DNA from 2 places in the Gracilibacillus saliphilus genome. Region 2 is predicted to be linked to the other one. Evidence: a T-box and tRNA genes for the amino acid it is inferred to sense, from the RefSeq annotation. Region 2 holds a T-box; the other holds one or more tRNA genes.

The links. The T-box of region 2 lies ahead of GHT08_RS15380 (valine--tRNA ligase). A T-box ahead of a tRNA ligase gene usually reads a tRNA of that ligase, here a tRNA-Val.
Positions count from the first base shown of each region.
Region 1: it encodes a tRNA-Val, which carries the amino acid that the T-box ahead of GHT08_RS15380 (valine--tRNA ligase) is inferred to sense. The anticodon was not compared.

Region 1 is NZ_WJEB01000044.1:13,644-35,378, forward strand. Features, by position in the region: gene GHT08_RS19845 (winged helix-turn-helix transcriptional regulator) at 1-443, opposite strand, end outside; gene GHT08_RS19850 (VOC family protein) at 444-803, opposite strand; gene GHT08_RS19855 (AraC family transcriptional regulator) at 1,072-1,935, shown strand; gene GHT08_RS19860 (hypothetical protein) at 2,155-2,916, opposite strand; gene GHT08_RS19865 (alcohol dehydrogenase) at 3,030-3,176, opposite strand; gene GHT08_RS19870 (permease) at 3,190-4,074, opposite strand; gene GHT08_RS19875 (MarR family winged helix-turn-helix transcriptional regulator) at 4,150-4,620, opposite strand; gene GHT08_RS19880 (ABC transporter ATP-binding protein) at 5,178-6,917, shown strand; gene GHT08_RS19885 (ABC transporter ATP-binding protein) at 6,920-8,956, shown strand; gene thpD (ectoine hydroxylase) at 9,571-10,503, opposite strand; gene GHT08_RS19895 (hypothetical protein) at 10,743-11,036, shown strand; gene GHT08_RS19900 (NAD(P)H-dependent oxidoreductase) at 11,122-11,811, shown strand; gene GHT08_RS19905 (hypothetical protein) at 11,823-12,008, shown strand; gene GHT08_RS19910 (spore coat protein) at 12,055-12,540, opposite strand; gene GHT08_RS19915 (DinB family protein) at 12,708-13,184, opposite strand; gene GHT08_RS19920 (YqcI/YcgG family protein) at 13,334-14,074, opposite strand; gene GHT08_RS19925 (DinB family protein) at 14,169-14,672, opposite strand; gene GHT08_RS22290 (hypothetical protein) at 14,956-15,210, shown strand; gene GHT08_RS19935 (Parvovirus coat protein VP1-like protein) at 15,506-15,745, opposite strand; gene GHT08_RS19940 (glycosyltransferase family protein) at 16,269-17,693, shown strand; gene GHT08_RS19945 (LCP family protein) at 17,847-18,911, shown strand; tRNA gene GHT08_RS19950 (tRNA-Val) at 18,981-19,053, opposite strand; partial or broken gene GHT08_RS19955 (cell wall hydrolase) at 19,387-19,933, shown strand; gene GHT08_RS19960 (DUF3298 and DUF4163 domain-containing protein) at 20,033-20,689, opposite strand; gene GHT08_RS19965 (cation:proton antiporter) at 20,799-21,735, shown strand, end outside.
Region 2 is NZ_WJEB01000025.1:867-11,427, reverse strand. Features, by position in the region: gene GHT08_RS15395 (NAD(P)/FAD-dependent oxidoreductase) at 71-1,288, shown strand; gene GHT08_RS15390 (ABC transporter ATP-binding protein) at 1,487-2,125, shown strand; gene GHT08_RS15385 (ABC transporter permease) at 2,122-2,901, shown strand; T-box leader at 2,962-3,193, shown strand; gene GHT08_RS15380 (valine--tRNA ligase) at 3,543-6,194, shown strand; gene GHT08_RS15375 (bifunctional folylpolyglutamate synthase/dihydrofolate synthase) at 6,539-7,792, shown strand; gene GHT08_RS15370 (hypothetical protein) at 8,037-8,324, shown strand; gene GHT08_RS15365 (prepilin peptidase) at 8,438-9,202, shown strand; gene pilM (type IV pilus biogenesis protein PilM) at 9,210-10,178, shown strand; gene GHT08_RS15355 (hypothetical protein) at 10,191-10,561, shown strand, end outside.

The DNA of each region.
Region 1 (21,735 bases), on a different contig from region 2:
ATTCCACACAATTCATTCAATCTTGTAGAAAGTATTCTTGGTGATGGCTTTCCTAGCAGTTCTGATATAGATTGAAAGCGATCATATTGATGAAATAAAGCTAGCAGAATTGGCCAATTCCAGTTCTTTCGATGTAATGGTCCGTGGTTAATAGTCTCTTCAGCCGATTGGATGACCATTGCGATTTCTAATAAGCTGTTCCCGTACGGAGTCAATTTGTATTCTGGCAATAATGGATGTCGTCGTTCATAAGGTGTTAAACGCTGCAATACTTCCGCAGAAACTAGCTTTGTCATATTATCACTTAATCTTGATGGTGATATTCCCAGCTTTTTTTGCAGTGGTGTAAAGCGCCCACCCGAAGACTGTAAATGAATAAGTATAGGCATTACCCAGCGTCCGGATAATTGATGTGTATATTGAATTGCTTCTTTTACATGCATTTAGTCAGCTATGGTTTGGGATAATTCAAAACTGTTGCCATCCAGATCCTGGAATGTTGCCAATTTTACAAGATTAGGGATTGTTTCAATCTCGCCTGTAAAGTGAATGCCTCTTTTCTTCAATTCTACATAAGCCATTTCAATATCTTCTACTTCAAATACAGCTGATGAAGTGACTGGCGCGACCGTCTTTGCTTCAGCAAAACCTATACAACAATCCTTTGTGTTCGTTGTTACGATCGCAATACGCTGCTTTTTATCCTTATAATCCAATGAAAATCCCAATCCCTCTGTAAAATACTTAACCGACTCATCCATGTTCTTCACATTGTACCAAATGGTTAAACCAGATTTGTACATGTCATTGACTCCCTCCATATAATTGATACCGTAATTATACTCACTATAAAAACGGTAGTCAATAGATAAAGGTGATTTTTTCCAAGTTTTTACCCGTAAATCATTTACTAATAAATTTATTTTAATATAATGAACGATATAAGAGTGAGATCATGATCAGTGAGAAGTCGAAATACAACATACTCGACATATCAGTCCTATAAGAGCACAAAATGACAGGTTTTTCTCAGTAGAAACCTTTAATATCATAACCAAGGAGTTGAGCGATATGGCAATGGTCGAATCATTACAAAAGGCAATAGACTATATGGAGGAACATTTACTAGATAACATTACGATTCAGGATATTGCAAACCAAGCACACCTTTCTCCCTATCATTTTCAAAGAATATTTCTTATTCTTACCGAGGTTACCGTTGGAGAATATCTGCGCAGACGGCGGTTAACTTTGGCGGCACAGGAATTAATGAGTACAGATTTCAAAATAATCGACCTTGCCCTTAAATATGGCTACGACACTCCTGAAGCTTTCTCAAAAGCCTTTCGCAAGCAGCATGGTATCTCACCAAGAGAAGCACGAAAGGGACTGACGGGGCTTCAATCCTATAATCGCCTGCAAATTCAGGTACAATTGAAAGGAGTAGAATCGATGAAGTATCGCATTGTGGAAAGAGAAAAATTTAAAGTTGTTGGTGTAAAAAAAGAGGTTCCTTGTTCTAAAGAGGGGTTACCTCAAGCGAATATCATCCCTCAGTTTTGGGCTGAGTCTTCGCAAAATGGTACTATCCAAAAGCTGGCTTCGTTGATAAATGGAGAAATAAAAGGATTATTAGGGGTCACTACTGATTATGACAACACTAATCAACAAATAGAATATTGGATTGGTGTAGAGACAAGCAGTCAAACATCTTCTCCTTATTCCGAAACATTACTTCCTACAGCAAAATGGGTGGTATTTGAAGTAAATGGACCGGTACAAACTGAGATGCCAAAAGCGTGGAAACAAATTTATGGAGAATGGTTCCCATCAAACGGCTATGAGCCACAAGACATCCCACCCTTAGAAGTTTATTTAGATGATGACCCTAGCCAACCAGACTCCACGAATGAAATATGGGTGGCAATTAAATAATATAAGAAAAGCGCAGAGCGCCCGTTTAGAAACGTAGCGACTGGAGCGCATCAACTGAGATGAAGGAATCACGGTGAGTTTACGAACCGATGATGACTTATTGTAGCGCGATTCGTGAAGTTGCCTAGTTTCTGGGCGCTTGCGTAGACAGGCACCCAATATTTATACTTTCTTTCCTTAGTACAATAACAAGGCTGAGTTTTACTTTAAGGTAAAAAGTCAGCCTTGTTTCTTTTGGTAGTTTTTTAATGTAGTGATTAAAAACTGTCGGTCATAACCGGAAACTTCATGAATTCTAGTTGCCCAATCTTCTATACTTTTATAGGATGATTCTTTAAATAACCCTTCACTTGTACTTAAAAAAGCCGCCCAGTCATTAAATTCCCAATGCACTATCTCCCTCTTATAGGGAATTCTACATTCGAATAATGGCTGAGGATCAATGGTATGTTGTGAGAATTCGGCCGCATTCAAAAAATCTTCCATATTAACCGGTTGTAGATCATAGGATTGATGGGATGCTTTCCCATTCGGTCTATGATAAGTTATTTCGATTTGTTTATCTGTAGAAGACACTTGAACATTTACAGCAGGAAAAAAGCCGCTTAACACTTCATCTGTAAAGTCTTCATGCTCTGTTTCAATTAAAATTGGCTGAATCCATTGATCACCTAAGTCACACAAATACCTATTTCCTTGTCCATCTAATGCAATAACTGCTACATGTGCCTCTTCACTATGTAAATGATGACCAACTGGATAGGCGTGAATTCCATCTTTTTGAAATGCATCTATTAACCATATCGCTAGGTCGAAACAATTTCCTGTAATACCGTATTGTTGATAGTGCGCTTTCATCAAGGCGACATCACGTTGCTTCGTTTTGGTATTTTGTTGAAAATACCACATTTTCGTGAAGGTTTCCATGGGGAAATGATCAAATTGGTGCCATATATGAAGGATATTATCAGGTGCCTGCATGCTTCGATTCACCTACTATCTATTTACTTCTAATTGTCTATTATTATATCACAAGTAGAAAAAACGCCTACCATTAATAAAGGCTATAATGGTAGGCTTTAGATTTTTTTGAACTAACAGCAGTTTTGATTTTCTGACTTTGCTTCGTCATTATTCTGTTCTTCATCCTGCTTAGGTTGAACTTCTTCAAACTCTACGCTACAGCAAGAACCTTCTTTAGATGAAGAAAAAATATTTTTTAGTCCTTTTTTTATAGCCATGTTATCACCCCCTTCAAAGAATGAATTGAATCATAAATCCAGTTAATATAGCGACAAACAGGATAGAAAGCATAAATGCTATTACGAGCTTCCGTTTGAATAATTTACTCAGTAAAACGACCTCGGGCAAGCTTGCACCTGCACCACCGATAAGTAGTGCAATAACAGCCCCTACCCCCATTCCTTTCGTAATTAATGCATCACCTATCGGCAACATAACTTCAGCGCGAATATACATAGGAATACCAATAACAGAGGCAATTGGTATTGTCCATGGTTTATCACTGCCAGCTATCTGGATAATCAACGATTCTGGAACAAAATTATAAATAAATGCACCAATAAATACCCCTAACACAAGAAAAGGTAGTACAGGAACAAAAAAGGACCAAGCATCCTGTAGTGCCAGCTTCCACTTAGGAATAGCTGGTTGATTCTCTATCGATTTTTTTCCCCTAACTCGAACATCTTTAACATAACTATGAAACCCTGATTTCTCCCAGACAAAACCAATGATCATCGCAAAAATCCAAACAGTCACGAAATAAAAGATGGTTATTTTCCATCCTAAAAAGGTAACTAATAAAATAATCATGACTGGGTTTAATAAGGGAGATGCTACCAAAAACGACATCGATGGTCCAAATGGCGCCTTAGAAGATAACAATCCCGCTAGTATCGGAATCGTCGAACAAGAACAAAAGGGTGTTAAAGCACCTAAACCCGTACCATACAGGTAGCCACTCCACTTATTTGGCCGATGAAGAATTTGCTTAATTTGTTCTTCTGTTACTTTTTGTTGAATCAAGCTAACAATAAAACTGATAACGATAAACAGTAATGTCAATTCAATAAATAAAATGGCGAATTGTTGAAGAAATGAAACTACATTAGACATCTGCTTCCCTCCTATTATTAGGCAAACACAACTATTGTATTTTGCAACTATTATCTATTTTATATCCTCCATCCTTTAAAATGGAGGATAACAACATATATCACTCTTTCGCATAATCTCCGTTAAGTCTTTTATTTCTGTTCTCATGTTGGTCATCTTGTCTTCCGGTAAATCTTTAAACATATCCATAATGCTTGTTGTCATCATTTCCGTAATCTCTTCTTCCAGCTTCTTCCCTTTTTCCGATAATTCCAATGTAACATAACGTCTGTCTTCAGGGTGTGGCAATCGAACTACATATTCCTTTTCCACCAATCCATGAACATGACGGCTTGTTGTGCTATTGTCCAAACAAAGCCTTTGAGCTAGTTGATTTAGTGTCATATGATGCCCTTGCTTTATTTCGTAGAGAATATGACTTTGAATGGTTGTCACTCCACAACATTGGGAGCTTTCTTTTTGTAATAATCCAAACTGTCGTGAAAGAACCACAAACAAATGACGCATTTCCTGCATATTTTGTGTTTTGTTACTATTTTTATCCATTTTCATCACCTAATTGTAGTATATGATAATTAATTGTATTTTGCAACTATTAAATTTACCTTATTAATTTTTCTTAAAATTTGAAATATTTTCCGTAAATTCTATTGACGTTATAATTTTTTGAATATATAATAATTGAGCATTGAAAAAATTTACAGTAAAAAGGAGGTCCGGCAAAATGAATCGCACACATCATCATATGAACGTTGTTATCTTACATCAATTAAATATCGATATTGCCGTGACTTCCTCTAACCGAAATACAACTAGCATGTAACCGTTTATTATCATAATTCCATAATAGCGGGATCACGGATTCGTTCGTGATCTTTTTTGTTGCCATTATTGTAAGATGGCCTCATTACTTGCTATAAGTGTAACTTTTTAGCGTATACGTCATGAACGTATACGCTTTTTTTATTCAATGCAAATAGAAAAAAGGAGGAAAAAAGATGATACAAACGTTGGCCCACCTATTTACAAGCGAAAGAAAAAGGAAAGACGGCGGATAGCAACACCAGATAAATGAGATGTTTCTGCTGAAAGGAGATAGATAAATGTTTTCTGTGTTTAACAAATTATCATGGTTCTTTAAAGAACATTGGATACGGTATTCAGTTGCGATTACTGCACTGATCATCGTCAGTTTTATTGATTTAATCCCTCCCAAACTAGTAGGGATGACAATTGATGCGATTCAATATAATGAACTAACCGCTGCAAGATTAACTGAAATAATCATGATTTTTACCGGTTTGGTTATTATTAGTTATGCAATTATGTTTCTTTGGGATTACAACCTATTTGGTGGATCTTTATTGTTAGAAAGAAAAATGCGCTCCAATTTAATGAGCCATTTTCTTAAGATGAGCCCCAGATTTTATAGTAAGAATCGAACGGGCGACTTAATGGCTCGCTCTACTAATGATTTAAAAGCGATTATGATGACAGCAGGTTTCGGTATTCTTACGTTGGTCGACTCTACTGTATTCATGTTATTCATTATTCTCATGATGGGGTTTACCATCAGTTGGCCATTAACCCTTGCAGCCTTGATTCCTATGCCGATTATGGCTTTTATTGTGCATAAGTATGGAAAGGTTATTCATACTCGTTTTACGGAAGCACAAACTGCTTTTAGTGAACTGAACAACTATACGCTAGAATCTGCCAGAGGTGTTCGAGTCATTCGTGCTTTTGTTCAAGAAAAACAAGATTTCGACCGATTTTCCAATATGACAGAAAAAGTGTTTCAAAAAAATAAAGCAGTTGCCAAAATGGAAGCATTTTTTGAACCTAGTATCAATATATTAGTCGGAATTTCTTATACGATTGGATTAGGTTATGGAGCATTAATGGTTTTTGAAAATCGAATTTCACTAGGAGATCTAGTTTCTTTTAACGTATATTTAGGGATGCTGATTTGGCCAATGTTCGCGATTGGAGAATTAATTAATGTCATGCAACGTGGTAATGCATCAATTGACCGAGTTGATAAAGTACTCAGCCAACATCCAGATGTGCAGAACCCAGCAAAACCTGCGTATGTTGCTGTGCCTGAGGTGATTGATTTTAACCATGTATCCTTCTCTTATCCTGAAGCGGTCGGGAAACAATTAGATAGTATCGATCTCACCATTCACCGCGGAGAAACTATCGGTATTGTCGGTAAAACTGGTTCAGGGAAGACGACGCTTTTTAAACAATTGTTAAGAGAATACGTACCGCCAAATGGAAAGCTTACCATTAACGATGTTTCCATCGATCGTTTTACACTCGATACTACCCGAAGCTGGATTGGATATGTACCACAGGAGCACGTCCTTTTCTCGAAAACAGTAAAAGAAAATCTCTTATTCGGTTGTGGGGAAAAATCAGTCGAAGATATTCATCACATTTTAGAATCGGCTTCTTTAAAAGAGGATATTGAAGCTCTTCCTATGGGGTTAGAAACACTTGTTGGTGAAAGTGGCGTAACCTTATCAGGTGGTCAAAAGCAACGCGTTTCCTTAGCCAGAGCATTGCTTATGGACCCTGAAATTTTAATTTTAGATGATTCACTATCTGCTGTAGATGGCAAAACTGAAGCAAATATCATCAGCCATCTCAGAAAAGAACGCCAAGGGAAAACAACCTTAATTGCTGCCCACCGACTTTCTGCTGTTAAACATGCAGACCACATTATCGTCCTTGAGGATGGAAAGATCACTGAGCGTGGTACACATGAACAGTTAATGAAGCAAAATGGCTGGTATAAAGAACAATTTAACATTCAGCAAATGGAAAGAGAGGTGTAGACATGAAACCTTCAACCGAAAAAAGGCTATTTCAATATGCACTGACTAGTAAGAAATACATTCTAATTGGTTTAGTTTGTTTGATTATTGCAGTTGGATTAGAGCTTACTGGTCCTTTTATCGCCAAAAGAGTCATAGATAATCATATTGTCGGCATTCAGACTAATTGGACACAAGTAGAAGAACAACATGATTCAGACACAATCCGCTTCAATGGTATGTTCCTGAAACGGGCCGATCGCCTAACAGATCAAGATCAAATGCGCGGTCAGCACACCCTTTTACAATCAGGAAAAAATTTTTATTTAGTTGATCAAGAAGTTCCATCGAACAGTTCGATTCAAACTGCCAATGATGATAGGGTCACGATTAGTTATAACAATACGACAGAACAAGTAAATGGTATGCAGCTCAATGTGAGTGACCTGTATACATTTTTTCAGCCTGAAATCCGCCCAATCGCTCTGTTACTTGGATTATATTTAGGACTAATTCTAATTGCTTCTGTCTTTCAATATTTTAAAACATATTTATTGCAAGTATCAGCCAACAAGATTATTCAACGAATGCGCAATGATGTCTTTCAACGAGTCGAAGAACTGCCAATGAATTATTTTGTCAAAAGACCAGCAGGAAAGATTGTAGCAAGAGTCACCAATGATACAGAAGCAATCAAAGAGTTATATGTCAAGGTGCTTGAAACCTTTGTAAATGGATTTGTATATATGACAGGGATATTCGTTGCCCTCTTCTTATTAAATGCGTCGTTAGCAACTATTTGTTTAATTGTGATACCGATTTTGTTTGTTTGGATGAAATTATTTAAGAAATACGCCGGCAAATATAATCGCGTTATCCGCTCTACCAATAGTGAGATTAATGCCTCCATCAACGAATCAATTCAAGGAATGCCGATTATTCAAGCATTTCGAAGAACAAACGAAACACAAGGTGAATTTGAACAATTAAATACGCGTCACTATATTTATCAAAAGAAAATGATTGTTCTCTCCGCCTTAACTTCTTTCAATCTCGTTAATGCATTACGTGGAGTTGCTTTTGTTGCTTTTATTTGGTTCTTCGGTTCTAATGCTTTATCTGGGGAGAGTTTAATAACAGCTGGGGTATTATATGCATTCGTCGATTATCTTACCCGCTTGTTTGAACCAATGACACAAATCGTCAACCAACTCCCACAGTTAGAACAAGCGAGAGTGGCTGGTGCGAGAGTATTTGAATTGTTAGATGAAAAAGGTGAGAAGATCGAACAGGTGGAGATGAATAGAATTAAAGGTGACGTCCTTTTTGACAATGTAAGCTTTGCTTATGAAAAAGACAACTATATTTTAAAAAATGTCAACTTTCATGTGAAACCTGGAGAAACGGTAGCATTTGTCGGGCATACCGGTTCAGGTAAAAGTTCGATTATGAATTTATTGTTTCGCTTCTATGACCCACAAAAAGGTTCAATCAAAATCGATGGCATGGAGACATCAACCTTGACTCGCCAACAGGTTCGCCATCATATCGGAATTGTCCTGCAGGACCCATTTATTTTCACGGGAACGGTATTGTCGAACATCACATTAAATGATCCAGCGATAACTAGAGAGAAAGCTATTGCTGCCCTAAAAGCAGTAGGTGCTGATCGATTTATTGAAAGGTTACCAAACCAGTATGATGAACCTGTCGGGGAAAACGGAAGTGAGTTCTCTACCGGACAGCGCCAATTGCTATCATTTGCAAGAGCACTAGCATTCGACCCTGCTATTCTAATTCTAGATGAAGCTACTGCCAATATCGATACCGAAACTGAAGGATTGATTCAAGAAGCAATGAAAGTCCTTGCCAAAGGTCGAACAATGCTCGTCATTGCACACCGTTTATCAACGATTCAACATGCTGATGAGATCATCGTCCTAGAACGAGGTCAAATAATTGAAAGAGGGACACACCAAGAATTATTGCAACAACGAGGGAACTATCATCAGATGTATAAGATGCAACAAGGAACAAGTAACAAAGTTCAAGTCGTTTAATAAGAAAAACTGAGCAAAATCCGCTCAGTCCCTATCACTAAATGTTAAGTGGATCTGCGATTGTTTTAGTAACCATTTTGAAATATATCAATCGCAGATCCATCGCTTCGGCTGCCCACTTCCCTTTCCGTGGGGTTTGTCCTTCAGCTAACTTTTTCGAGCAAAATCCGCTCGAAAAAGTGGATCTTCAGGTCAAACAATTTCCACAGGAGTGAAAGTGGGCGGCCTTCGCTATTATCAGGCCCTACAACGCTAGCATGGAGTAACACAGCAGCTGTTATTCTCATAGGATAGCGATTTTCACTTTGTCCATTGTCAAAAGTCAAGCTATTACTTATGGCAATAATTGGTGCACCTCTTCATAGCGAAAACTAATTACGGAGACTCCTGCGGGAATAGCGCGAGCCGAAAATCCACTTTACAAAGTTAGTTTAGCCCATGTCCGCGGAAAGCGAAGTAATTAGTCGGAGCGTTGCAAATATACATCAAACATTTCAAAATATCTACTTCGCTTAACACGGTCATTTCATTGATTTCTTATCTTATAAAAAAATACAGCGGTGGCTAGATATGTCAACCCTTTAGAAAGCCCCGCTATTAGCGGGGCGCTTGTTTTATTGATGTAATAACACTTTCTTCTTATTAATATCAAAAGGTTTTGGTTCAACCGGCTTAATATTTGTTCGGTTCGCAATAAACTCTGGTCTTGGTGAGATATTTGCGAATGGTTCTACTAATTTGTTTTCGATACTGTTAAAAACAAAGAACACATTACTACGTGGCATTGGCGAAATATTACTATTAGAACCGTGCATGGTATTAGATTCAAAGAACAATACAGATCCAGCAGGCCCTGTAGCACTATCGATTCTTCCGCCTGTTTCTAATAACCAGTTAATACTATCATGATCTGGCACACCAATATTTTGCATTTTTAAAGATTGTTCGAAATGATTTTCAGGTGTTTCGCCTACACATTGTACAAAGTAACGATGTGAACCTGGAATCAATAATAGTGGACCATTGTAAGAATAATTATCCGTCAAAATAATACTACAACTAACCGCACGCATGTTAGGCATTCCATCTTCCATATGCCAAGTTTCGAAATCAGAATGCCAATAAAAGTCTTTCCCCTTAAAACCAGGCTTAAAATTAATTCGAGATTGGTTTATGTAAACCTGGCTTCCTAATAATTGCTGTGCAATTTCAACAATACGTTGATGTGACGATAAATTGTGGAAAAATTCATCATTGTTATGCACATCAAATACGGAGCGGATTTCATCGCCACCAGTTTCTCTCACTACGTAAGGTTGGTCAGAAGACTTATTGCCATTCATGTTTCGCTTTAATTCTTGTTGTAATACTTTTACCTCTTCAAAAGAGAAAAAGTTTTCCATAAATAGATAACCATTCTCTTCGTAAAAATCTAATTCTTTTCGTTGTAAAGGACCATCCTCTTTTGTGGAGTTGTGAATTATCGGGTCTTTTCTTTCCAAAATGGAAGGCATGCCTTTGATTCTAGAAGGATATAAATCTTTCATAATTCGATCACTCCTTGTCAGATATTAGATTTTACGGTTACAGTATAATCTTTTAGCACTCACTAAACAACTCTGATAACAATCTCTGTATAATTATGTGCGACACTGAAATCCAATCCATCTCAAATACATCTTTCTTACGATATCTTGCCATTTTTTACGGCTTTTATCGTAGTTAGATCTCATTTTGTGAAACGAATACCATGAGTTTTACGTAATATTAATAAGGAGGGAGATTTATGTTCTTTCATTTTCTTTTAGTTATCATTATGTTTACAGGAGCTTTCTGCTTATTTAATTGGTTAATGGGATACAAAAAAGGAAACATTATTATTGATTTAGATGATCGTTACATCCAATACAGTGAATATGTCACAGCTATTCAAAAAAAGCTGGAAAGTGAAGGTAGAGATGTGACATACCTAGGTGATAGAAGATTCTCCATCGACGGAAAAAACTATATGTTCATTGAAAGAAACGTTAGTATGGGCGGGGTACCAATGCAAAGGACCATTCTTAAACTAGAAAAATAATTTCTTATAAGTGTACAACTGAATGTTTTTTCGTATATAACTGGAATATATAAATAACATAAGCGCATAAGAAAGGAGCGAAAATTTGAAAACTTTACTAATCATATCCCACCCAGATATTATCGACTCTGGCAGTCAACAATACTTCTTAAACTCAATCAAAAATCAAGAAGACATAACCATCCACCATTTAGAAAACTTATACCCAGATGGCAGGATAGATGTAATGAAGGAGCAGGATTTGTTAGAAAGCCATGATCGGATAATTTTTCAGTTTCCTTTTTATTGGTATAGTGGAACACCTCTTTTAAAGAAATGGCAAGATGAAGTTTTAGGAGAAGGTTTTGGTTATGGTACTAGAAAAAAGCCGCTTGCCGGAAAGGAATTCGGATTAGTTATGATGATCGGTGTGGCTGAGAAAGAATACCAGGCAGGTGGTGAAGAACTGTTTACGATAAGTGAACTTACGAAACCATTTCAAGCGATGGCTAATAAATTAGGGATGATTTATCTTAGACCATTGTCCATATTTCAGTTTTTTTATATGGAAGAAGAAGAGAAAATGAATACTTTAATCAAATATTGGCAGATGCTCACAATGGAGAAAGATATTAGTTTAGCTACTCGAGAAAAATGGCTAATCCACAAGTTGCAGAAAATGACCGAGTCAACAAACGAAATGAATACAATAACATTTGCAATAGAACGAATTCAAGAGAACCGAGACAAAATAGACGAGCTAAAAATGGTACTTGATGATATGTTCCTTGAATAGGAGGCAAAAGAATGACGGAAGAAAATGAATGGATGATTCAACAATTACAACAAATATTTGACCAAACAGATGATTACTACCAGCGCACATTGATAAAGGCAGCTCAGGATATTATTGAAGAACAAGAAAAACGAATGGACCAAATGGAAGGCGAAATGGAAGGCACGATTTGGAGTCCCAGAAAATGGAGTGAATAAAGACTTAAACGCTAGGCAAGTTACACTGCCAGCGTTTAAGTCTTTGTTACATCGATAGTGCTTTTTTGGCAAGCGTCATGTCATGTTGTAACAATGCTGCTAAATCATAAGAAGGATAGTGACCATTTTGATACATATAGGAAAAGATTCGTTCATGACTAGTTACAGCCAGATTCATTTGTTTCTTTAACACGTTGCGCAAGGCTGGTGTAGCTACTTCAGTAATGGCAATTCCGTAATTTCTTACCGCTGTTTTAGCAAAAGCTAATAAATCCCCTGCATAGAAACTGTCTGAAATACGATATTCACTAGACGGACCAGGGTGTGGTGCATAAGGATAAAATTGAAGTAGTTCATTTAAGTTCATTTCCAGTTCTTTTATTGTTTGCAGGTAAATATTCTTCAATGCAGGATCCTGAATATGTTGTAACCCCATTTTTAATTTCATTAAACCAATCGACTGAAATGCAACTAGCTCATGGATTTCCAATGTTTCGTGCCATGCAAGTGTTTGTTGGTAAGTGTGATCCACTTTGTATCGCTCCTTTTTTATTATTACCATACAGTGTATGTAAAAGGAACTGATTTAGGTACATATCCAATCATTTCTTCGCCTAGTGAAAAAATAAAAGCTCTCCATCCTAGTGAATGAGGAGCTCTTAATCCTGATATATGTGAAAAAGCTTTCCACATTAAATACTAAACTGGAAAATCTTCATTCTGAAAATAGCGTTCTGTTAGTATTTTCATATGATGAAGCTCATGACCTGCAACAATAAATGCCAATGCTCGAACGGTTACCGGAAAGCCATTTGCATTGCCCCAATTGGTCCAGACATCATCTCGTAAGTTTTTGAGCAGTTGTAAAGTAGCATTTCGAACTGATGTATAATCTTCTAGTAATGTACGGAAAGAATACGTGTCAAACATTGCTTCTTTAACAAAGTCCTCTTCATTGTGACCAGGTAAGTTAGCCTTTTCCCCACGTGCTATACAAAAAAGACGATAAGCCATATAACGTTCTGTATCCGCTAAGTGTCCTATTACCTCTTTTATACTCCATTTTTCAGGTCCGTAACGATAATTTGCTTGTTCTTCTGATAAATTGTTCAGTCGCTTCAGCAAATCCTCTCTCTGCATTTCTAAAATATCCATCATATTACCTTCTGGAACCATGGATACATATGTTGCATAGTAATCAGCATATTCATTAGATTCTGGTCTATTCACTTCGTCTCCCCACTTTCTCGACTAGATTTAATCATCTTTATTATAATCGTTTTATGATAACAAAAAAAGTAAATGCAAAGTGTTATTTCATGCATTTACTTTTTATAATGAAATGGACATTTCGATGAAGTTTGGTTGTTATCTCGTAAAAAATACTGTTTCCATTCAAAATTATCTTCTGCTCCATATGGTTTTAACTCTGGGTGAATCGGGATCGAATCATAGTTTTTTAGTCTATTTCTCACTTGGTTGATTATCTTCTCAGCGTGTTTCGATTCGTTAAATTGCTGAAACACCCACCTTGGGGTAATAGCTAACATCAATGTAGGAAACGCTCTACTACTTCTTTTTTGATGTGCTGGGGTTGCACAATACATGAAATATCTTTCACCATGAAAACTAAATTCCCACATATTGTGATTTGGATCTATCGGGATTTCCCTTGGCCATGCTTTTTTATCATAAACCACGAGTTTACTCAGCTGCTCCCAAAATATATGTTCATATTGCTCGACTGAATAGCTTTCGATAATCTCTTTGGATATTTCATAAAATACGATCAAGGAAGTGTATTTGCCAAGTTCTCTCGAATGTTTCGAATAATTTCGTAATAACTCCCCTAGCTCATGGGTCGTTCGCTCCTCTGTCGGTGACCCAATAAACCCAAATCGAAGTTGATCTAATGTGAACCCAATGGTTGCCGGAATGCAAGGAAAAGGCTGTTCTTTATTGGACATTTTATCGGTGAATCGGGCAACCATTCTTTTTTTCCATGGATCAAGGAAGTCATCTCTTTTTATATCACCTTTTTTGTACCATTTGCTCAAAATAATCACCTCACGCCCTATTACATCTTATTCAACCAAACTACATTTGGGTAAATGTCTATGTAAAATAGGCACTAGCGGAGGTGATTACTACTCTGTTACGTTAAAGAGGTGGATTTTCCACACCTAATTGAACCCAATCTTCTTTTGGTGGTCCATAAACACCAAAAGGTTTTATTCCTGCTTGTCGCATAAGAACTGTAACTTGTCCACGATGATGAATAATGTGTTTGATGAGCCCCATCAGAATTTGAGCATTTGTTTCTTCTCTACCAAATGCATTTTGTATCTTTTCCAATGTTTTATTTGTCCATTGTTGTTCAATCGCTTCAGCTGCACTAGAACTGACGCTTTTAAACGTTTCCACTATTTCTTTTGCTGAATTGGGAACACTTTCTGCTTTTTTTACTTGATTTATTTCTAACCCAAAATCAGCTAAATAGTCTGGGATACTTGTTGTTAAGTGCCATGCAATTCTACCTAAAGTGCGACCTTCTGGATAAACTTGTTGTTTTAACGAATCATCGGTCAAACCCTCCAGCACTTTTTGAGTCAGCATTACTTCTCGTTTCCATTCGTAAATAAAGTCTGCAATCGTTACATACATGTCTATTAGCTCCCTTCCTTCATAATGGAATAGAGGATATCTATCCTAAACACATTATAGAACATATGTTCCTTTTATTCAAGCTTTGACCTTCCTATTGCTGGAAATACAACTTCAGATTTAAGAAATATTTAAGGATTACCTAATAGGACATTTAGATTCCCCGTATAAAATTGATTTCGGAAACAAGATAGTTGATTAAAAAATAAATTAGAAGGAGTTTTACTTATGCAAAAATATTGCATTTACTGCTATACTTGCACACCTATGGATTCAATGGATTATGCTTGGAAGCATTTTACTAGATACTTTCATGGTCTATCCGAATATCTTTCATAACATTCCAGAATCATTTGCTATTACCATGGAGTTCATGGCAGTGGTAAGTCCGCACACTTATTTTCTACCATTAGGGATGGCCAGTATTTCAACTGGAATAATAGCTGTCATCTTATCATGGAAAGTGAAACGCACGTTATTGGGTATTATTCAGTATGCTAATGATAGTGCTGGAAGGCGCCACGTCCCTGATTTTTGAATGGCCTCGTAACGAAATCATGTTTATACAAGGAGAAGCGGTTCATTCTGTTGACTTCCTTGTTCAAACTGCCCGAGAATTCTTAATCGTTCACGGATTCCGTGTAGTCTATAATATAATTGGATCTATTTTGATGTTTGTCGTTTTTATGAAGTACTATAAGCAACAGCTTTTTTATAAGTGAGTCTTGCTCAGTTGGATATAAGCGACGATTTGAACCGTGTAAAATTAAAATCAATAAAAAACACATTAGTCAAGTATTAATAAATACACTAATGTGTTTTTTCCCTTTAAACTATAACCCTCGTTTAAATGAAATAGCTTGGTACATAAGAGCTGCATCTCTACCAATTTTATCTCTGCGTTGGATATATGGCTGTAGCCTCTTCAAGAATATCTCATCACAATATTGATGAGAACGGTGTTTACGGTAACAATCATCATGTTGCATGCAAAAAACATCTAATCGATTTAATGGCACACCTGGTCCACTGCAGCCTGGACCACAATATCGGTAACCGGGTAAACATGGCATTGGAGACCTTCCCCCTTTATTTCTTGGACCTTGTCATATTATATGTTCCGTTTTCAAGTCACGAAAAGGATAGTTATCATAGGGAAAAAGTGGATTTTGTCATCGTGTGAGGACTGAAAGTTAGAAGGAAGGAGAGGATTCCTTCCTTCTCCCGTACTAATAAGTGATTCATTCTACAATGGATTACCTCGTGAAGGTGATTTACCTCTTCCTCTTTTTTGCTTATCAGGCATTTTTTCATCCGGATTTGTAGGAGCATAATTAGGTTTTTCTTTTTTGCGTTGTTTGGACATTTCTTTCCCTCCATGATGATAATTGGCTACTCTTATAGTAACCGGTACTAGCCTATTTATACTGATACATCCATTAATAGTAGGCCTTTATTTTCACTGATATTAATTATTGGAATATAAATAAGAATAAATATTATGCCAGCAGTGTGAACACTAAGGACCATGCTTAACTTTTCGTTTACTAGATTCTTAATTGTTAAGCAAACCTGCTATAGAAAAGGGGATTAGGAATGAATACTTATGAAAAGAATTATTGGACGGTTTACCTCGACTTTCTGGATGACTTTTCTGAATTAGAATACAAAGGCTACTCACTAGCTTATCTTTTCCACTATGGCAGCTTAATCAGAAACAACAAGGAATTGATCAAGTCTTTACATGATCCTGTATACACTAACTCTCTTAAAAATACAGTAAATGACATATCTGATATTCAGCAAACATTCAGTAAGAAGAAAGACTCCATACAAATACCTTTTCAAAAAAAGGAGGATGGAATAATTCTCCTGCACGATGTATATGACCTTTTACGATTTCCAAATGAAACCTTCTATCATTATTTCGACAAAAGAAAGACCTTGATCGTACAGGATACTATTCCACAAAGGAAAGAGAAAACATACCTTGTCGGGTTGCAAGGTTATTCTATCCAAAACTTTGATAATTACAAAATTGATATGAAAGCTCCAATCAACAAACTAAAAAAGGAAGCTCAAGTCATCTTGTCAAAACATCCTAATCATTTGGTCTATGATGATCCAACCTTTAGAAGTAGATTTTTTATGCAAATAGCTAAAATAGTTAACCGTGTGGAAGAAGCAGCAAATTTATTTAGAAAAGTTCCAATATCTACTGTCATTGTCCCTTCCACACATTACCCCGAAAGTCGGACATTAGTTTTTGTTGCAGCTAGACACGGGATTCCAACAATTTGTATGCAGCACGGCATTATCGGGAAAGAATTTGGTTATATACCAAAAATTGCAGATGTTGATGCTGTTTATGGACCGCAAGATATGAATTGGTACCTTAACAATGGAGTAGACAAAGAAGGTTTAGAAATCATCGGCCATCCTAGATTCGATTTAATAAAACAAGTACCAAAATTAAAACAGGAAGAAATAAAACAAAATCTTGCAATCGATCCAACAAAGAAAACTATTCTGCTGATTATTCGTGGGCAACTACTCTTAAAAGAATGGACTGCTTTCCTTGATCAAATAAGTACTAATGATAACGTAAATGTAATCATCAAAGATTTTAGGTATAAAAAAAACCACCCTCTTCAGGATACCCACTCATTTGTCTATTCTTCCAAAGGGTACCATCACTATGACCTTTTCAGCATAGCGGATGTGGTAGTTTCTTATCCTTCCACAGTAGCTTTGGAAGCTATGTTGGCAAAAAAACCTGTATTTATATTAGGTGAACCCTCTCCTGGTTACACCGGTTATTATGATGATATGAAAAAACTTATCCAGGATGATCCCAAGCAACTATCCACATTAGTCTCAGATTTTTTTACCAATAAAGAATTACAGTCTTATATGAACAAAACAATTAGTACATTTTTGTCAAAAAGCTATATCAATAACATTCCGTCTGGTCAGCGGTTAATGCGTTTAATTGATAGTCTTTCTAACAAATCATTTTAATAGAAGATACTGTAAATAATTCATTATTATTTGACTAAATTAATAAATACCTGTAACTTTTTAGATGGTGACTCGTCAAATTAGTGTAATAGTTAACAACATATCACTAATTTTTTTAGTAGAATAATAGACAATAAAGGTGAGGTATTTATTTTGAGTGAACGAAGAACAGACAGAAAAAATAGAAAAAAATCAAGCAAGTGGAAAAAACGAATATTAAGGATTATTTTATTAATCATCATCGCCGTTATTGGCTACGGTATTTATTTATTTGTGAACGTTTATGATGCAACTAAAGATGCTCATGAAGAAATCGATCGACCGGATGGAAAATCAGAAAAAAGAGAAACAGATGTTACAATTGGAGACGACCCTTTTTCGATATTATTAATTGGTGTAGAAGATTACGAAACAGATGGTGAGAATGGTCGTGCAGATACACAAATTGTTGTGACCATTAATCCAAATACAGATCAAATGACAATGACAACCGTCCCACGTGATACAAGAATGGAATTTACAGCAGAAGAAGCCGGACAATATGCTGGCTATCATAAAATAAATGCGGCCTATACGTATGGCTCTATTTTTGACTATGGTGCCAATAAGCTGACGGTGGAAAAGGTAGAACAGTTGCTTGATATTCCCATTGATGAATATGTCACAGTAAATTTTGATGGATTTAGAGATATTGTGGACGCACTTGGCGGCGTTACAATTGATATAAAAGAGCCGTTCTGGGAAAAGAACTTCTATGTAGGTGGAGAGAAAATCTACTTTGAAGAAGGAATAAGTAAATTAAATGGTGAAGAAGCATTAGCATTTGTCCGAATGAGAAAGCGAGATGTAAATAACATCTACTCTCGTGATGAGAGACAGCGTCAATTTATCCAGGCTGCTATTGATGAAGCTATTTCAGCAGATTCATTGTTTAAAGTAGGAGAAATCACGGATATTTTAGGAGAAAATGTAACTACTAGCTTGAGTGCAAGCGAAATTTTCAATTTGCAGAAAGCCTATTCTTCGATCAATACTTCGAATATTAAAACGTATGAAATAGAAGGTGGAGATCAACGAATTGATGGTACTTACTATTTCCTACCGACAGAAGAAGGATTGCTTAAAGCATCACAACAGTTGAAACAGGAATTAGAATTGGAAGAAGAGAATACAAGCGATTATTCTGTGGAGAATAATCAGGATATGGAATTGGAATAAGTAAAACGATTCTGAGCATACCAAAAAGCCTTGTTGTTGATTTATCTAACAACAAGGCTTTTTATTTAGTGATTCCGATTGGGCTCGAACCAACGACCTCCACCCTGTCAAGGTGGCGCTCTCCCAGCTGAGCTACGGAATCGTTCTTATATTTTTAAATATAGATGAACTCTGGCTCATTGTCAATTGAAATTTAAAACGTAATATATCCTAACCCAAATGATGTGGATCATATTAATAAACATCATTATTTCAATACCTTTACAATTGTCATACGTAAGCTTCATTGCCACTACCTCCTTTTTTTACCAGACCTTTAGACGTTGGTAAACTTTTCTGCCAGCTAATATATTAAACTTTCTATCGATTGGTTCAATTATCTTAGCGATTCTTTATGTTACATTTGCTAGTCTAGTTAATAGATTAGTCACAGGAGGTAATGTATTTGAAAATAAAAGCTTTGTTAACTAATTTCATGGTTCTTACAGGCCTTACGGTTATGCCAGGTTTCGTTGAAGCATATACAGTCAAACAAGGGGATACATTTTGGAAAATAGCACAAAAACACGGTGTATCTACGAATGAACTCATGAATATTAATAATTACTCTTCTTCCCTTTTATACCCTAGAGCTAAACTCACAATACCAGAGTCCATTTCAGAAGCTGATAAAGAATTAATAGCAAGATTAGTACATGCTGAAGCAAAAGGAGAACCATACGCTGGAAATGTAGCAGTGGCTACTGTTACGTGTCAATCACTCAAACTTTCCAACCACTGTAAAAGGTGTTGTGTATGAAACTTATGAGAATGGAGCAATTCATGCATTTAGTCCTGTTAAAAATGGAAAAATCAATAAACCAGCGAATAGTGAAGCAAAACGTGCAGTAGAAGAGGCAATCACTTTTCGTGGACAAGGGAAAGGATCCATTTATTTCTACAACCCAGAAACAGCTGCAAGCGCATGGATTTTTGACCAACAAACTACAGTTGAAATTTGGAATCATGTATTTGCAAAATAAAATTATAATAAAACTTATTTCATTCAAATACGCATGAAACCGGACCTTAAAGTCGTGTTTCATGCGTTATTTAAAATCAATTATATTTCTTTATGTCCATCATTTTTTATCATTTTTCTCATATACCTCTGTCGGCACATGGATTTCCTGATTTCCTGCAACATACGGCGCAATCTCATATTGTTGGAATACAAGAGTAATTCCGTCATCTGTAAAATAAAAAGCCGTATCCTTCGTTAATTTAATGTCTTCCTTTTTTAAGTCTGGATAAAATATGTCTGGTCGTTCTGTGGCATACTCCCACACATAATCTCTAACAGCTTCAATCTGTTCTTTTTCCGTAAGAATATTGGTTAAATAAACACGTTTTCCTTTATCGATATCAAAATTAAACGATTCAACAGTAGTGTTACCATGTGCTCCTCCACTATATATATAGTTACTTGTCAGAATGCTCAATTTCGGCGATTGGTTATACTTTACTTCATAATCTGTTTGATATTCTGCATGAAAATCGTATTTCTCAGCTTGCTCTTCATTTTCTTTTAATTCTATATAAGACTCTTTTATATACTTTTGGAACGCCTTATTGATTTTATCTTCCATCCCGGGCTTTTCAGTTTCAGACACTTGCGGATATTTTAATGACTCGATATCCTTATATATCTCATCTGTTACCAGAGCTGTTTGACCATTCGCAAATACTGTTGGAGTTATTATCGCGAATAATATGAAGCATAAACAGAGCTTTTTCATCTCGAAAACACACATCCTTTTTTTGCTTAGCTTACCTAGAATAAGCCTAAACATACATATGTTTTTGATGAGAAAATATGGGAATACTAAACAAAAGGTGGTGAAAAAAATGTCGATTGAGCAAATCGTAATTTTACTTTTTATTGGCTATCTTATTTTTACAATTGATACAAAGAAAGAAGACTTTCCTGTTCCAACGGTACTCATACTACTTGGCATCGGGATTTCTTTCATTCCTTTTTTTGAGTCGATAGAACTGACGGAGAATACTATTTATCAAATTTTTTTACCTGCCTTGTTATTTGTCTCTGCTTATCAATTTCCAATAAACGATTTTCGGCAGAATGCAAATGTAATTATTTCACTTGCAACAATTGGAATCATTTTGAATGTACTAATATTAGGTTATATAATTTCGGTTATCTCTCCTATTAGTTTGGAAGCTGCTTTTGTTATGGCTGCTATCCTAACACCTACAGATCCTGTATCAGTTGTTTCTATTATTAAGAAAGCAACCGGAAATGAACAAATTGCCAGTATGGTCGAAGGAGAATCGATGCTAAACGATGGGACTAGTATTGTGCTTTTTACCACTTTATTTGCGATTGCAACAAGAGAAAAAGGCTATTCGTTTTCTGCTTTTTTTGGCGATTTTCTGCTCGTTTCCTTAGGTGGCATTGCAATCGGGCTTACCTGTGGCTATTTAGTAAGTAAAATGGTCCACTATTCTCATTATCGTAATTATCAAATTATGCTCAGTATTATTTTGGCTTATGGTTCATTTTTAATTGCTGAAACAGTAAATGTGTCTGGTGTTTTAGCAACGGTTGCGAGTGGAATGATGATTTCATTTGAATATGGAAGAGCAATAAAAGAAGCTCATTTTCGTGAATCATTAGATGGATTTTGGGAGATTGTGGAGAACAGTTTACTTGCGATATTATTTTTAGTCATTGGTATTGAAATTACCGAATATTTAGCGATAGGTTATTGGTTATATGCTGTCGTCATTTTTGTGTTTATGATTTTCGCACGATACATCATTA
Region 2 (10,561 bases):
ATACAAATCGTTTAAAAGGTGAAAACTATCGTAATTAATAATGGCTCTAAAACAAGAAGGGAAGGATTCGATGATAGGAAACAGACCTAAAATAGTTGTACTTGGAGCAGGCTATGCAGGAATGATGACAACCAAACGTTTAACACAACAATTTGCACCAGAAGAAGCAGAGATTACATTAGTCAACAAACACAATTATCATTACCAAACAACGTGGTTGCATGAAGTAGCTGCAGGAACAATTGATGTCAATCGCTCTCGAATTATGATTTCCGATGTCATTAATACTCGCCGCGTAAATTTTGTACATGATACAGTGGTGAAAATTAACAAAGAATCCAAAACAGTTCAACTAGAAAATGGCGAAATTAATTATGATTATTTAGTGATTGGACTAGGTTTTGAAAAAGCCGCATTTGGTATTCCTGGTATGGAAGAGCATGCTTTTTCGATTCAGAGTGTCGACACGAGTCGTATGATTAGAGATCATATTGAATATCAGTTTGCTCGTTATCGTAATGAGAAAAATCCTGATCCAAGTATGCTAACGATCGTTGTAGGTGGTGCAGGTTTCACCGGTATCGAATTTTTAGGTGAGTTAGCAGAACGAATTCCGCTATTATGTAAGAAATATGATATCCCACGTCAAGACGTAAGGATCATTGATATTGAAGCAATGCCTACCATTTTACCAAACTTTGATGAAGAATTATTAACTTACGCGAAAGAATCCTTGGAATATCGTGGTATAGAATTCAAGCTTGGTACCAAGATTAAAGAGGTGAAAGAAGACTCCGTTGTTGTTGGCGAAGAGGAAGAAGAAGAAATTAAAGCAGGTACGATAGTTTGGACTGGTGGTGTACAAGCTAATCGAATTGTAGGAGAATCTGGTTTTGAATTAACGAAAGGTAAAGTCAATGTAGATGCAACATTACGTGCTCCAGGACATGATGAAGTCTTTATTTTAGGTGATTGTGCCTGGGTAATGAATAACGAAACTGGAAAACCATACCCACCTACAGCCCAAATTGCCATACAGGAAGCAGATGTATGCGCGCATAATCTTAGAACGATGATTTATGGTGGTACATTACAAGAATTCAAATTCGATGATAAAGGAACAGTTGCATCTTTAGGGGGAAGTGATGCGATGGGCACGGTATTTGATGGCAATAAATTATATGGTATGCAGGCAAAAGTGATGAAAAATGTGATTGATGACCGCTACTTGTTCTTATTAGGCGGGCCAATGCTCGTACTAAAAAAGGGTAAATTCCGTCCGTTTTAACAGAACTATAAAAGAGGAGGAAATCATATGAAAAATACATTATTTTACACATTATTAACAGTAGTTGCGACCATTGCATATGTATTTGTTTCTAGGAAAATGGAAGATAAGCGGGATTTTCGCTAATAATTGTGAGCAGATACAATCAGGTGTCTGCTCTATTACATTACATAGACCTAGTACTTTGGAGGAGATGTCATGTTTTCGATTAAACAATTGGTTTTTAAGGATATACTAACAGTCAACAAATTGGAAATTGAATCAGGTAAAATTTACTGCTTATTTGGAGAAAGTGGCAGTGGTAAATCTACCTTGTTAAAAATGTTTAACAGCATGCTTACTCCTGATCAGGGTACTATTACTTATAAAGGTCAATCGATCGCAAACTTAGACCCTGTTCAATTAAGAAGAGAAGTGGTAATGCTTGGACAGGACCCCATAGTTTTTGAAGGAACAGTTCGCGATAACCTTTTAATAGGACGGCAATTTGCAGATGAAGCAGATGTCGAAGATCAGGTGTTGATTGATTTATTAAAAGACTTACGTCTAACAAAAGATTTAGATGAAGAAGCGGATAAACTATCTGGTGGTGAACAACAAAGGTTAGCATTTGGACGTGTGCTTTTGACGAATGCCGAAGTCTACTTGATGGACGAACCTACATCCGCTCTTGATGAAGAAACGGAAACCGCGATTATGGACTTGTTTACAAAGAAAATCCGTGACGAAGGTAAAACGGCGATCATGGTTACACATTCAAAAGAAGTCGCAGAAAAATATAGTGATGAAATTATCTATATGAACGACATAGTAACGAAAGAGGGTGCTCTTTCATGAATGAAATGCTTGAAATTACGATATGGCAGCTCGTTACTGCTTATATTTTTATAGTCATCCTACTTGCGATCGTCCGCTGGCGTAAAATTCCGCGAGAGAAAGAGATCATTATTGCTACACTAAGAATGACGATTCAACTTGTATTAGTTGGCTATGTACTCATGTTTATATTTGAAAATGAGAAAATGATTTACTCGATTATCGTCATTATTATCATGGAAACATTTGCTGTTTATAATATTTATAAACGCACGAAGCAAACCTTAAGTAGAGAGTTAAAGAAAATTATTGCGATTTCGATGGTATCCGGTACTTTATTTGCTTTTCTTTATTTTGATTTTATTGTTGTTCAGTTTTCGCCTTGGTATGATCCCCGCTATTTCATACCGATTGCAGGAATGTTAATCGGGAACTCTATGACTGGTATTACACTGGGAGTTAGCTCTTTAGTGGAAGGATTCAGCTCACGGAAGAAAGAAGTGGAAGCTGCATTGATGTTAGGAGCGCCACCGAATAAAGCATCACAGGGTATTGTTAATCATGCTTTTGATTCAGCGATCTTACCGACAATCAACAGTATGGTCGGAATGGGGATTGTTTTTTTACCAGGAATGATGACCGGTGTTATTTTATCAGGGGCAGGTCCGATGGATGCGATCAAATATCAAATTGCCATTATGCTTGGTATCACTGGTAGTGTTTCATTGTCCGTAATTTTATTCTTATATTTTGGCTATAAGACATTTTTTAATAAACATGCACAATTGACACTATAATTAAACTTGACTTCTTTGTTTCCTTTTGGATAAAATAGCATATAATGAATCATAATTAAGACAGATGCGATGATGAGGAGGAGTACTTCACACTGTTCGCTAGAGAGGAAGACCCACAGGCTGAAAGGTTTTCTCGAAAAAAGGTGAAGGAAGGTAGTCTCTGATGCAGCTTTACTGAACATGACAAGTAGGTAAAAGTCGGTGAAATCCGTTATCTTCAGCTAAGCGTATAAGTGATATCACTTATAAACAAAGGTGGCACCGCGGAAACCCAATCCTTTTCGTCCTTTACACAAGGCCGAAAAGGATTTTTTTATGTCGAAGTGGAGAGGATGTGCAAGCATATACTGCGAGATAAAGTGGATATGAGGTGTATTTTGGCTGAGCGCGGACATTTGTTCCGCTATTTATGACAAAAGTGCTGTTTTTAGGTTGGTCGCGAACATCTCGAAAATGGTGCTCATTTAAGCCAAAATGAGCCATATAAGGGATTAAATGTCCGCTAACATCGAAAAACAGGTGATTGTTAGTCAAATAACGCACTAAATGTCCGCATCAAGACAAATTTTCAATAGTTCGCAGTAGTGATCTCTTGTGAAGCTTGTGTCGATTACCTTTAGTAAATATAAGGAGGAATAAGCATGTCAGAACAACAGGAAGTTAATTTACCACCAAAGTATGATCCAACTGCAGTTGAGAAGGGCCGTTATAACACTTGGGTAGAAGGGAAATATTTTGAGGCAGAACGAAACAAAGAGAAGGAACCTTTTACGATCGTAATCCCACCACCAAACGTAACCGGTAAATTACACATCGGTCATGCATGGGATACGACACTACAGGATATCATTACAAGAATAAAAAGAATGCAAGGCTATGATGTTCTCTACTTACCAGGAATGGACCATGCCGGTATCGCAACTCAATCAAAAGTAGAAGCAAAGCTACGTGAAGAAGGCATATCCCGTTATGATTTGGGCAGGGAGAAGTTCCTCGACAAAGCATGGGACTGGAAAGAAGAATACGCTGGCTTTATTCGCGAACAATGGGCAAAATTAGGACTAGGTTTAGATTATTCACGCGAACGTTTCACTTTAGATGAAGGTTTATCTGAAGCTGTAAAAGAAGTATTTGTTACATTATATGAAAAAGGGCTTATCTATCGTGGAGAGTATATTATTAATTGGGATCCTGCAACAAAGACTGCTCTTTCTGATATTGAAGTAATCTATAAGGATGTTCAAGGTCATTTCTATCATATGAAATATCCTTTAGCAGATGGATCCGGACATATTGAAGTAGCTACAACGAGACCAGAAACGATGCTTGGTGATACAGCAGTCGCTGTACATCCAGATGACGAAAGATATCAAGATTTAATAGGTAAGAAAGTTAAGCTTCCAATTGTTGGCCGAGAAATTGAGATTGTGGCAGATGATTATGTGGATATGGAATTCGGTTCAGGTGCTGTAAAAATAACACCTGCACACGATCCGAATGACTTTGAAATTGGTAATCGCCATAACCTTGAACGTGTACTTGTGATGAACGAAGACGGTACAATGAATGAGAATGCTGGTAAATATCAAGGCATGGATCGGTTTGAATGTCGTAAACAGATCGTCAAAGACCTTCAAGATCAAGGGGTTCTCTTCAACATTGAAGAACATATGCATTCAGTAGGTCACTCGGAACGAAGCGATGCAGTAGTCGAACCATATTTGTCGACACAATGGTTTGTTGACATGCAGCCATTGGCAGATGCTGCGATTGAACTTCAAAAAGCTTCCGATGACAAAAAAGTACATTTTGTACCGGATCGTTTCGAAAAAACATACCTTAGATGGATGGAAAGTATCCGTGACTGGTGTATATCTAGACAATTATGGTGGGGACATCGTATACCTGCATGGTATCATAAAGAAACAGGTGAAATGTATGTAGGTAAGGAAGCACCTGAAGATATCGAAAACTGGGAACAAGATCAAGATGTATTGGATACTTGGTTTTCCTCAGCGTTATGGCCATTCTCTACATTAAACTGGCCAAATACAGAGGATGAAGATTTTAAACATTTCTTCCCAACCAATGTACTAGTAACGGGATATGATATTATCTTTTTCTGGGTATCTCGGATGATTTTCCAATCGGTTGAGTTTAATGATCAACGTCCGTTTAAAGACGTATTGATTCATGGGTTAGTTCGTGATGCAGAAGGTCGCAAAATGAGTAAATCACTAGGCAATGGTGTTGATCCTATGGAAGTGATTGACAAATACGGAGCAGACTCCTTACGTTACTTCTTAGCAACTGGATCAAGTCCTGGCCAGGATTTACGTTTCCAGTGGGAAAAAGTAGAGTCGACTTGGAACTTTGTTAATAAAATATGGAATGCTTCGCGTTTTGCTTTAATGAACATGGATGGCTTAAGTTATGATGAAATTGATTTAACTGGCAAAAAATCCGTAGCGGATGAATGGATTTTGACAAGACTAAACGAAACGATAGAACAAGTAACACGTCATGTGGATAAATATGATTTTGGTGAGGCAGGACGTTACCTTTATAACTTTATTTGGGATGACTTCTGTGACTGGTATATTGAAATGGCGAAATTACCGCTTTACGGCGAAGATGAGCAAGCAAAACTAACGACACGCTCGATCTTAGCATATGTGTTAGATCATACGATGCGCATGCTTCATCCATTTATGCCATTTGTGACAGAAGAAATCTGGCAACAATTGCCTCACAAAGGTGAATCTATTGTACGTGCTGCATGGCCAACAGTAGATAATCAATTATCTAATGAAGCATCGTCCGAGGTGATGAAGCAATTAGTGGCGATTATTCGTTCTGTTCGTAATATCCGTGCCGAAGTGGACACACCGATGTCAAAAGAAATTCCTATTATCGTTCAAGCTAATGATGAAGCGGTGAAAAAACAATTAGAAACAAACCGTATTTATCTAGATCGCTTCTGTAACCCAAGTGAATTAACGATTGATACAAACGTTGTGGTGCCAGACAAAGCAATGTCTGCCGTTGTTACTGGTGCAGAGCTATTCTTACCGTTAGAAGGATTGATCGACATTGACAAAGAGCTTACACGTCTTCAAGGAGAATTGGATAAATTAAACAAAGAGGTTGAGCGCGTTGATAAGAAATTGGCGAATGAGGGATTTGTTAGCAAAGCTCCTGCACATGTAGTAGATGCAGAAAAAGAAAAACAAAAGGATTACATGGAAAAGAGAGAAAAAGTACAGGCGAGAATTGAAGAACTACAGAAATAACCAAAGCAGAGGCTGTCACTGGCAGCCTCTCTTTTTCACAACCACAAACAAATAAAATACATCAACTGAGAACGTGGAATTGAATTAGAATAACTGCTTAGTTTAGGCACAATGTGGACATTTGTTCCGCTATTTGTGACAAAAATGGCGTTTTTAGGCTGTTCTCGGACCTCCATTCCGCTATTCATTGAAAATAAAGCTTATTTTTACTGTAAGTAATTAAGGGATTCAATGTCCGCCAACATCGAAAAATGGGTGTGATTCTGTTAAATAACGCTCTGAATGTCCGCTCAACAAATATTAGTTCATAGTTTTGTTTAAATAATATAAAGGATGTTGATTTTATGATGGAATCTGTACAGGATTTGGAACAATTTTTTGTATCAAGACGAACGTTAGGAATAAAGCCTGGGTTGGAGCGGTTGGATTATTTATTAGAAAAAGTGAATCATCCGCAAAAGTCAATGCCAACTATCCATATTGCCGGTACGAATGGGAAAGGTTCTACTTTGACTTTTTTAAAAGAAGTGTTAATGGAGAGTGGATACACTGTTGGGACTTTTCAGTCACCAGGTCTTCCTACGATTTTGGATCATATTGCGATTAACAATCGATCTATTACAGCGCAGGAATTTATTGATATTCTTCATCCACTTTTGCCGATTATTGAAGAAATGGATCAACAAAACTTAGCACCCTCTGAATATGAGATATTAATGATTATCACATTATTATTTCTCCAAGATAATATCGATATTGCTATAATCGAAGCCGCTATGGGAGGCCGTGAGGACATAACCAATAGAGTCGAGCCACTTGTAACAATTATTACAAGTATTGGATTTGATCATACAAGCTTTCTCGGTAATACGCTAAAAGACATTGCTGCTCATAAAGCTGGAATTATCAAGGAAAAAGTGCCAGTTATTTCTGGTGATTTGGTCGATGAAGCTTTACAAGTTGTGAAAGAAGAAGTTCGTAAGCAAAACGCGCCCTTGTATTTATATGGCCAAGAGTTTTGGACTGAGGAAATAGATAGAAATCATTTTCACTGGAATAATGGTTCTAAGTATTATGTTATGGATCTTGCAATGAAAGGACGTCACCAAATAATGAATGCTTCTTTAGCTATTCAAGCGTTGAATCTTTTACAAGATAATGGATTTAATATTGATGACATAGCGATGAAAAAAGGTTTGGCTCAAGCAAAACTACCCAATCGAATGGAAATCATTAAAGAACATCCAAAGATTATTGTTGATGGTGCACATAATGTCCAAAGCGTTACCAAATTAATAGAAACGATTCAAGAAGAAAGTATAGAAGGTCGTGTCAAAGTCTTGTTCAGCGCATTTCGTGATAAAGAGATTACCATGATGTTGAAGGAATTAGCAAAACTTACTGACGAGATTATCGTGACTACATTTGATCATCCAAGAGTATTATCAGAGGAAGAAATACCCAATCATATCATATATGTAGAGAACGCTAGACAAGCATTGAATAAACTATTAGCTACTAGTAATCCAAATGATCTAATATTGATTACAGGCTCACTTCATTTTGTAGAATACGCCAAAAAAATAGTCCAAAAGTAATGAAAAATTGGTATTTAGTACTAAAAATAGTATTGTTCTTTTTTATGGAAACAAGTATAATGAGTTTAAAGAAAGGAAAATCGAAGGAAGGGGAGATAAATGGAAATTCACGACAGATTTCATAGTGAAAAAGACTTTACATTAATCGAAATTCTTGCTTCGGATTATAATCCTCACCATTATCTCCCTAGGTTTTTTAGCCCTGTTTACATATGCTTCAAAGTCAAATAGTAAATCCGAAAAGGTGAATGCTATTGCTGTCCCAGCGATTGGTAGTATTATCGATAGAGCTGAGGAAGGTGCACAAGAAGCAGAGGCAGAATTAATCGAAAATGCAGCACGGTTGGCATTAATTGCAGTTCAAGTAGACGGTGAAGAATCAAATTGGGTGTTTAATGGTGGGGATCAACCAAATATAACAGTACAAGAATTACTAGACAATGGATATCTGGAAACTGATGTCCGCCAAGTGGTACTCTTACGCATGTTGATGGAACTACTTTTACCTTTGTACATGACGAATAGACTGTAATTAGATATAAAAAGGTAAGATATTCTCAACAGCCGGAATATGGAAATGTATAGTACTACATACTGAATTTTTCCGTTTTCATTTTAACTAAGCCTTAAAATAGGAGTTAGCAGATGGATATTCTATATAGTGGAGTAAGTTTTGTCTTTGGATTAATTTTAGGTTCTTTTTATAATGTAGTCGGTCTTAGAATTCCACAACAGACGTTTTTATCCTCATCACGTTCTACATGTCCAGCATGTAACCAGACATTAAGGTGGTATGAATTAATACCTGTTTTTTCCTTTACCTTGCAAAAAGGCAAGTGCCGTAACTGTCAGCAGTCGATTTCTATTCTTTATCCATTGGTAGAGTTGATTACAGGGATTGGCTTTCTGCTTAGCTATTTGCATTTAGGATTATCATTAGATTTATGGATCACTTTTAGTTTAATTAGTTTATTCTCCATTGTCTTAGTAACAGACCTTCGTTTTATGCTCATCCCTAATAAAATTTTATTATGCTTCTTGCCTGTCTTTATTCTGTTTCGCGTGTGGCACCCCCTTGAACCATGGTGGTCCAGTATTACTGGTGCGATAGCAGGTTACGGTCTTCTTGCACTTATTATTATAGTCAGCAAAGGTGGTATGGGAGCAGGAGACATGAAATTACTAGGCTTATTAGGCATAATCCTAGGCTTTCCTTACATATTACTTGCCTTTTTTATCGCAACAATTATTGGATTATTATCTAGCATGATTATTATGCTGAAGAATGGATTTAAAGCAAAGCAGGAAGTACCGTTCGGCCCAGCGATAATCCTGGGGGCTCTTATAACGTTTCTTTTCGGTGATCATCTCGTGGAAGCCTACCTTAATCTGATTTGGTATGGAAAGTAGAAAGAAGGTGAGTATCATTTTTCAAAATATGTATGTACATCTAGTTATATATGATCGTTATCTTCGGTATATCGTATCCAAAAATAATCGGTTAGAGGATATCGAAGATTCTGGAGAACTTCTGTTAAAGGAAGGTTTAATAAAAGACGGAAGGATAATGGATAAAGAGGGGTTTCATTATCACCTGGAACGTATTGTGAAACAGAAGAAGTGGAAAAGGGCAAAAGTTTCATTTATGGTTTCTGATGGATTTGTTTCTATTCGACACCATCAGGTTCCAGCAGGGTTAAAGAAAGAGGAAACGAAAGCAGTTCTACAAAGAGAAGCTAAAGACCAACTTCGATTACCTTTTCAAGATCCAATCATTGATTTTGGTCTGATCAGAAAGCTGGAAACGACAAATGAAATACTTGTTTTTGCTTATCCGAGAGATGTATTAAACTCATATCTGGCAGTGATGGAAGCTGTACAATTAAAACCAGTTATTGCGGACGTATCCTCTCTTGCTTTATCGAGGGTTTATCAGCAGTTTGCTATCGATAGAACGGATGAACAAGATACACTTATCATGCAATGGGGAAAAGATGGATTGGTCCTTACGGCTTTCGAACATGGACTAATCGTTTTTTCCAGACATGTTCCATCTCCAACAGATGAACGAATGTGGTCATGGAGCTTTGAACGAAAAAAATTAGAATGGAATGGCAGTGAAGAAGATTTGCAGGAGTTACTGGATACTCACCTAGTAACCATTGAACGATTTCTTGATTTCTATCGATATTCTGTCCAAAACGGTGGAAAAGCGATTGAAAAAATTGTCATAGCAGGAGATTTTCCGTTTCTCGACTTAGCGATTCAATTAATAAGTGAACAGACCAAAGTACCTGTTATAGAACTGGGGAAAAATTTGCCGAAAACTATCTCAGTAGAGTTTAGTGATTTAGCTGGGCTTCTTTTAAGAGGGAATTCTAAATAATAGGGTGATCAGATGCAGATAAATTTTATAGAACATAAGGCTTTTAACCTTACACCATATATTTTAATTGTCCTTGCTTTCATAGGCTTAATCGTTTCTGTTTGGTTTGTAATGGTTCCTTATATTTCTTTGAAGAATGAGGTAAGTTCGATGGAAAAGCAACTCGAGATGAACGGGGAAGCGGAATCAGAAGCATTGCAATTAGAAGAAATGGTCGAACAACATGAGCAATTATCGAACTATATAACAAATATTGAAGAAGGGTTAATCGATCATATCGCATTAGTTGATCAATTGATTGCCTTTCTACCAAACAATAGTAGGATAGAACATCTTTATTACATGCATGATGAAGCAATTGAGGTAACAATGAGCTCAGCAAG